DNA from 3 places in the Micromonospora sp. NPDC005163 genome. Region 3 is predicted to be linked to each of the others. Evidence: riboswitches for the same ligand, from Rfam matches in the RefSeq annotation. Region 3 holds a riboswitch; each other region holds the start of a gene.
The links. A riboswitch is a leader RNA that binds a small molecule or an ion and turns the genes downstream of it on or off. The one in region 3 is predicted to bind S-adenosylmethionine.
Positions count from the first base shown of each region.

Region 1: it holds a riboswitch for S-adenosylmethionine, as region 3 does, so the genes downstream of both, ACWD6N_RS09615 (ABC transporter substrate-binding protein) here and ACWD6N_RS33295 (aminotransferase class V-fold PLP-dependent enzyme) in region 3, are expected to answer to the same signal.
Region 2: it holds a riboswitch for S-adenosylmethionine, as region 3 does, so the genes downstream of both, thrC (threonine synthase) here and ACWD6N_RS33295 (aminotransferase class V-fold PLP-dependent enzyme) in region 3, are expected to answer to the same signal.

Region 1 covers NZ_JBSFYP010000009.1:99,739-101,996, forward strand. Annotated here, with positions in the region: gene ACWD6N_RS09610 (APC family permease) at 1-460, shown strand, start outside; SAM riboswitch class IV at 547-658, shown strand; gene ACWD6N_RS09615 (ABC transporter substrate-binding protein) at 927-1,829, shown strand; gene ACWD6N_RS09620 (amino acid ABC transporter permease) at 1,873-2,258, shown strand, end outside.
Region 2 covers NZ_JBSFYP010000004.1:711-2,968, forward strand. Annotated here, with positions in the region: gene thrC (threonine synthase) at 26-1,312, opposite strand; SAM riboswitch class I at 1,323-1,458, opposite strand; gene ACWD6N_RS04845 (DMT family transporter) at 1,582-2,258, opposite strand, start outside.
Region 3 covers NZ_JBSFYP010000083.1:3,421-5,678, reverse strand. Annotated here, with positions in the region: gene ACWD6N_RS33295 (aminotransferase class V-fold PLP-dependent enzyme) at 1-1,124, opposite strand, end outside; SAM riboswitch class IV at 1,195-1,315, opposite strand; gene ACWD6N_RS33290 (PrsW family intramembrane metalloprotease) at 1,339-2,258, shown strand, end outside.

The DNA of each region.
Region 1 (2,258 bases), on a different contig from region 3:
CCGGTTGATCGACGAGTGCAGCGGGCGCCGCGTCCGCCTCATCGCGCACGAGCCGGCCACCCGGGACCGTGCGGAGTACCGCGACAAGCTCGCCCAGACCGTGGCGGACAACGACTTCCCGGCCGACAGCGCGGTGATCTTCGTCGAGGTGACGGTGACCGACCCGTCGGACTTCGAGACCGAGCTGCTGATCCGTGGCAGCGTGGAGCACGACCGGTACCCGGTGCTGAGCCTCGCCAGTTCCGCGGTGCCCAGCGCGGTGGCCGCCCTGCTGCTGGATATCCGCGACCGGGCGGGGCGGTGCCCGCACATCTACTTCGAGTGGACCGAGGGCAACCCGGGCGGCAACTTGCTGCGCTACCTGGCGTTCGGCCACGGCGAGATCGCCCCGGTCACCCGGGAGATCCTGCGCCGCCAGGAACCCGACCCGCGCCGCCGTCCGCACGTGCACGCCAGCTGACCTGCCGACCGGACGCCAGTCGCGGACGGTGAGCGTGGTCATAACGACTGGACGATCCGCCTCCCCGGGCTGCTAGCCTCGGCGCAGGTCATGAGCGCCAGCGCGAAGCCCCGGCTCGCTGGCCGGCAACCCTCCTCCGCGGTGGGGTGCCCCGGGTGAAGACCAGGCACCGGCACGACGTCGGTGCAAGCGTGGCCTGGCACCCAGGTCAGCACAGACCCGGGAGAGCCATGCGCATCCTCAGCACCACACCATCAGCCGACGCCGCGGATTCCCGCACCGGCTGGCCGACACCGGCACTGACCCGCAGGCGGCACGTGGACCTGATGCGGGTGTGCAGCGCCGCCTGTCGCGGCCGCGCGTACTAGCGCACCCCTTCCCGAACCCATCCCAGCGGTACGCCCACCGGGCGCACCGTCGGCGGCGCACATCTGCGTCCGCCGCTGCGCAAACTTCGGAGACACCTGTGCGATTCCTTCCTGCCCTGACCCGCGCCGCGGCCCTCGGCGCGTCCACGATCCTGGCCGCCACCGCGCTCACCGCGTGCGGCGACGACACCTCGTCCGACGCCGCCGCCAACCCGTACGGTCTGGCGCAGCCGGGCGTGCTGCGCGCCGGCACGCTGACCGACGCGCCACCGAACGTGTACCTCAAGGACGGCAAGTTCACCGGCTTCGACAACGACCTGCTGACCGCAGTGGCCAGCAAGCTCGGCCTGAAGGTGGAGTTCGTCGGCACCGACTTCTCCGCGCTGCTCTCCCAGGTCAACAACCACAAGTTCGACGTCGGCAGCTCCTCGATCACCATCACCGAGGCGCGCAAGAAGACGGTCGACTTCGGCAACGGCTACGACTTCGGCTACTTCGGCCTGGACGTGCCGGCCGGCTCGCCGATCACCGGCTTCGACCAGCTCGCCGGCAAGCGGGTCGTGGTGGTGCAGGGCACCGTCCAGGACGACTACGCCACCGGCGAGCAGCTCAACCCGGTCCGGGTGCCGGACTACAACGGCGCGATCAACCAGCTCAAGGCGGGCACCGCCGACGCGTGGATCGCCCCGGCCGAGATCGGCGAGACGTCGGCGGCCGACAGCAACGGCAAGATCACTGTGGCGGCCAAGCAGCTCAGCCCGGCACCGACCGCGTACGCCGTCGCCAAGGGCGGCGACAAACTGCGGGAGGCGCTGAACAAGGGCCTCGACGAGGTGATCGCGGACGGCACCTGGAGCCGGTTGCAGGCGCAGTACTACCCGGGTCGGCCCGTACCGGCGGACTTCCGCCCGGGCAGCGGCACGGTGACCGTGCCGGCCGCACCGTCGGCGTCGGCGTCGGCGTCGGCGTCGGCGTCGGCGTCGGCGTCGGCCGCGTCCTGAGACACCCGGTGACGAGCGAGCGGGGCGGTAGGAGAGGCGACCAATGGATCCGTTGAGCACCCTGTGGGAGACCTTCTTCGACTGGGACGCGATGCGCGAGGCGCTGCCCGAGATGCTGACCGTCGGGTTGCCCAACACGCTGATCCTGGCGGTCTCCGCCGCCCTGCTCGGCTCGGTGCTGGGCCTGCTGCTGGCCGTCGCCGGCATCTCCCGCAGCCGGTGGCTGCGCTGGCCGGCGCGGGTCTACACCGACGTGTTCCGGGGGCTGCCGGCCGCGGCGACGATCCTGCTGATCGGCGTCGGGCTCGCGCCGCTGGGCATGCAGGTCTGGGGACCTGACCCCTACCCGCTGGGCATTCTGGCGCTGTCGCTGATCGCGGCGGCGTACATCGGGGAGATCTTCCGCTCCGGCATCCAGTCGGTGGAGGC
Region 2 (2,258 bases), on a different contig from region 3:
CGGCACGGGTGGGAACGAACCTGGGTCAGCCCAGGAGGCCGGCGTCTCGGGCGGCGCGGAGGGAGGGCTTGATGTGGTGCGTCGGGCCGACCTGGTTGGCTACCGCGTCGATGGTCTTCAGGCCCTCGCCGGTGTTGAACACGACCGTCTCCGCCGTGGGGTCGAGCCGGCCGGACTCGACCAGCTTGCGCAGCACCGCCACGGTGACCCCGCCCGCGGTCTCGGCGAAGACCCCGGTGGTACGTGCCAACTGTCGGATGCCGGCGCGGATCTCGTCGTCGTCGGCGTACTCCATCCAGCCGTCCGTGCGGCGGACCGCCTCCAGGGCGTAGAGGCCGGCGGCCGGGTCGCCGATGTTGAGCGACTTGGCGATGCCGGTGGGCTTGACCGGGGTGATCGTGTCGGTGTCGGCGTGCAGGGCGGTGGCGATCGGGTTGCAGCCGGCGGACTGGGCGCCGAAGACCTTCCAGCCGCCGGCCGGCGCCTCGACCAGACCGATCTCGACCAGCTCGGAGAACGCCTTGTCAATCTTGGTGAGCAGCTCGCCGCTGGCCATCGGGATGACCACCTGGGCCGGGATCCGCCAACCGAGCTGCTCGGCCACCTCGTACCCGAGTGTCTTGGAGCCCTCGGCGTAGTACGGCCGGACGTTGACGTTGACGAACGCGGTGTCCTCGAACTCGTCGGTCTCCACCAGCTCGCCGCAGAGCCGGTTCACATCGTCGTACGAGCCGTCGATGGCGACCAGGTCACCGCCGTAGACCGCGGTGGTGATGACCTTGCCCTGCTCCAGGTCGCTCGGGATGAAGACCACCGAGGGCACCCCGGCGCGGGCGGCGTGCGCGGCCACCGAGTTGGCCAGGTTACCGGTGGAGGCGCAGGCGAACCGGGTGAAGCCGAGCGCCCGGGCGGCGGTGAGCGCCACCGATACGACCCGGTCCTTGAACGAGTGGGTCGGGTTGGCGCTGTCGTCCTTGACCCAGAGCGGCGCGGTGATGCCCAGTTCGGCGGCGAGGTGCGGGGCCGCTACCAGCGGGGTGAGCCCCGGGTTCAGGGTGACGCGGGTGGACGGGTCCTGACCGGCGGGCAGCAGCGCGGCGTACCGCCAGATGTTGTCCGGGCCGGCCTCGATCCGCTCACGGGTGACCGTGGCCAGGGCTGTGGCGTCGTAGTCGACCTCCAGCGGGCCGAAACACTCGTAGCAGGCGTGCTGGGCGGCGAGCGGGTAGCGGGCCGAACAGGCGCGGCAGACCAGGGCGCGGGCGGGGCTGGCGGAGGTGTCGATGCCGGAGGCGGCGAGCGTCGACGTCATGTCGAGGGTCCTCTCATCTTTCCCCGCATCGCACGGTGCGGCGGGGACGGAATTGGCACCTGCCCCGCGGGGCGCTCAGCGGTGAGCGCGCGGGGTGGTTGCCGGGGCGTCGTCGGGCCGTATCCCTCAGCCCCTCTGGATGAGGTATTCAGTTGTGCCGCCGAGTCTAGGCAATGCGGCGACGGGAGGCTCCCGGCGTCCCGCCAGGTGAGCGATCGGCCGGCGGCGGCCGGGACGACCTGCGCCGTCGATCTGACTCGGCCGGCCGGTTAGCGGGCCACCACCGCGACCGGGTCGACGACCGCCGTCCGGTCGACGACGGCGGTCGCCTGGTCCGCGGGCACCGCGGCGGTGCGGGCGCGGGTCGCCACGTTGGCGGCGACCAGGGCGGCGATGGTGATCGCGGCCCCGACAAGCTCGACCGGCTCGGGCCGGTAGCCGCGGGCGATCTGCACTGCGAAGGTGGTCACCGGGACCAGGTTCATGAAGAGCGCGGCGTTGGCGGTGCCGAGCCGCTGCACGCCGGTGTTCCAGGCCAGCACCGCGACCACGGCGCCCACGATCACGGCGTACGCCAACTGCGGCGCGACCGCCACCAGGTCGGCGGCTCCCGGCGCGTGCTGCCAGCCGATGCCGTCGGCGAGCACGCTCGCGGCGAGCATGGCGGCCGTGCCGGCGAGCGCGGTGAGGGTGGTGTACCGCAGCGGCGACCAGCCGCCGAACCGGCTGGCGCCGTGGGTGTAGATGGCCCAGCCGAACACCGCGCCGATCATCATCAGACCGCCGAGGCCGAACTGACCGAGCCCGGCCAGGCTCCCGCGCGTGATCACCAGGCCGACGCCGAGAAGCGCCACCAGGGAGAGGGCCAGCAGGAGCGGCTTCGGGCGTACGCCGTCGCGGACCCAGCGGACCAGCTGGGTGATGACCGGGGTGGTCGCCACGAAGA
Region 3 (2,258 bases):
AGCAGCCGCCGCGCCAGCGGGTGGGCGCAGAACAGCCCGTCCCGTACGCCGATCCGGTGGTCCGCGGCCAGCCGCGCGGCCACCTCGGCCGAGTCCCACCCGGCGACCACGAACGAGACGATGCCGACGCGGGGCGCGTCCGGGCCGAAGGTGCGCAGCTCCACCACGTGCGGCAGGGCGGCGATGCCGGTCCGCAGCCGGGTCAGCAACGCCTGCTCGCTGGCGGCCAGCGTCGCCTGGTCCGCCCCGGCCAGCGCCGCGCACACCGCGGCCAGCGCCACCGCACCGAGCAGGTTCGGCGTGCCGCCCTCGTGCCGGGCCGGGCCGGTCGCCCAGGTCACGTCGTGCGTGGCCGGCCCGACGTGGCTGGTGGCGCCGCCGCCGGCCAGGTACGGCGGAGCGGCGTCCAGCCAGTCCGCCCGGCCGACCAGCACGCCCGCGCCGAACGGCGCGTACAGCTTGTGGCCGGAGACGGCCAGGTAGTCCACGTCGAGCGCGAGAAGGTCGACCGGTGCGTGCGGGGCGAGCTGTGCGGCGTCGAGGACGATCCGTGCCCCATGCCGGTGGGCGACCCGGGCGAGCTCGGCGACCGGCCAGCGCTCGCCGGTCACGTTGCTCGCCCCGGTCACCGCGACCAGCACCGGCAGCGCCGGGTTGCTGTCCCGGCGCAGCTCGGCGAGGGCGGCGGCGAGGGCGCGTACCGCCTCGGCGGGCTCGGTGGGCACCGGCAGCCGTACCGAGCCACGCGGCCAGGGCAGCAGGTTGGCGTGGTGCTCTCCGGCGAAGGTGACCACCGTCGTGCCGGCGGGCACCGCCCGCGCCAGCAGGTTCAGCGCATCCGTGGTGTTGCGGGTGAAGATCACGTGGTCGTCGGCGCGGGCGCCGAAGAAGTCGCCCACCGTCTGCCGGGCCCGCTCGTAGGCCAGCGTGCAGCGCCGGGACAGCGCTCCCGCGCCCCGGTGCACGCTCGCGTACCAGGGCAGCAGCTCGGACACCGCGTCGGCGGCGGCCCGCGCACACGGCGCGGTGGCCGCGTAGTCGAGGTTGATCTCGCCCGGTACGCCGAGCACGTCGAGCGGCCGCGACGGGGCCGGCGCGGGCGTGCTGCCGGACCGGGTGGGCAGCGAGGGTACGAGGGTGACGGACACGCCGGAACCTCCGGGGTCAGGGACCCCGGGTGCGATGTCGGGACGGGGTCCGCGCTTGCCCAGCACACCGATCGGGCTGGGCCCGGTCATCACCCGGGGCACCCCACCGCGAACTCGACGAGGGTTGCCGGCCAGCAAGCCGGGGCTTGACGCTGGCGCTCGTGACCTGCCGGCAGCATAGCGGCTGCCGATGGGCCCGGACCAGCCGGCGGCGGATGGCTACGCTGACCGCATGGCCGACACCCCGCCCGGTGCACCCCTGCCGTCGCCGCCCGCGCCCGCAGCCCCGTCCGCCGGCGCGGCGCCCCGGATGCCGCTGCGCCGACTGGGGTGGCGGCGGTTCCTGGTGCTGGCGGGGGTGGTGCTGTTCATCGCGGGGTGCGCGGTGTTCATGGTCTTCACGCTCGGCCAGTCGCTCGGCGTACGGGCGCTGCTGATCGGGGTGGTCGCCGCCATCCTGCCGGTGCCGGTGCTGGTCGCCTGCTTCCTCTGGCTCGACCGATACGAGCCGGAGCCGCTGAAGTACCTGATCTTCTGTTTCGCCTGGGGGGCGTTCGTCTCCACCGCCGCATCGCTCACCGTGAATGAGTTCGCCGCCGCGCGGTTCGCCGACTGGGGGCTGCCGTCCGCGCTCACCGGTGTGCTGGTGGCGCCGTTCATCGAGGAGCTGACCAAGGCCCTCGGCCCGATCCTGCTGCTGGTGTTCCGTCGCCGGGAGTGGTCCGGGATCACCGACGGCCTGGTCTACTGCGGGCTCTCCGCGGTCGGCTTCGCCATGGTGGAGAACATCCTCTACCTGGGCGGGTACGGCTATGCGGCCGGCGCCGACCGGTACGGCCCGGCGACCGGCACTCAACAGGTCATCGCCATCTTCATCGTCCGGATCCTGCTGTTCGGGTTCGCCCATCCGCTGTTCACCTCGATGACCGGTGTGGGGCTCGGTGTCGCGGCCCGTACCGCCGACCGGCGCGTGCGGGTGCTCGCCCCGGTCGCGGGTCTGCTGCTGGCGATGATGCTGCACGGCACCTGGAACCTGCTGCCGACGCTCACCCAGGCCACCGGGGAGGCGGTGATCATGCTGTACGGCTTCCTGGGCCTGATGGTGCCGAT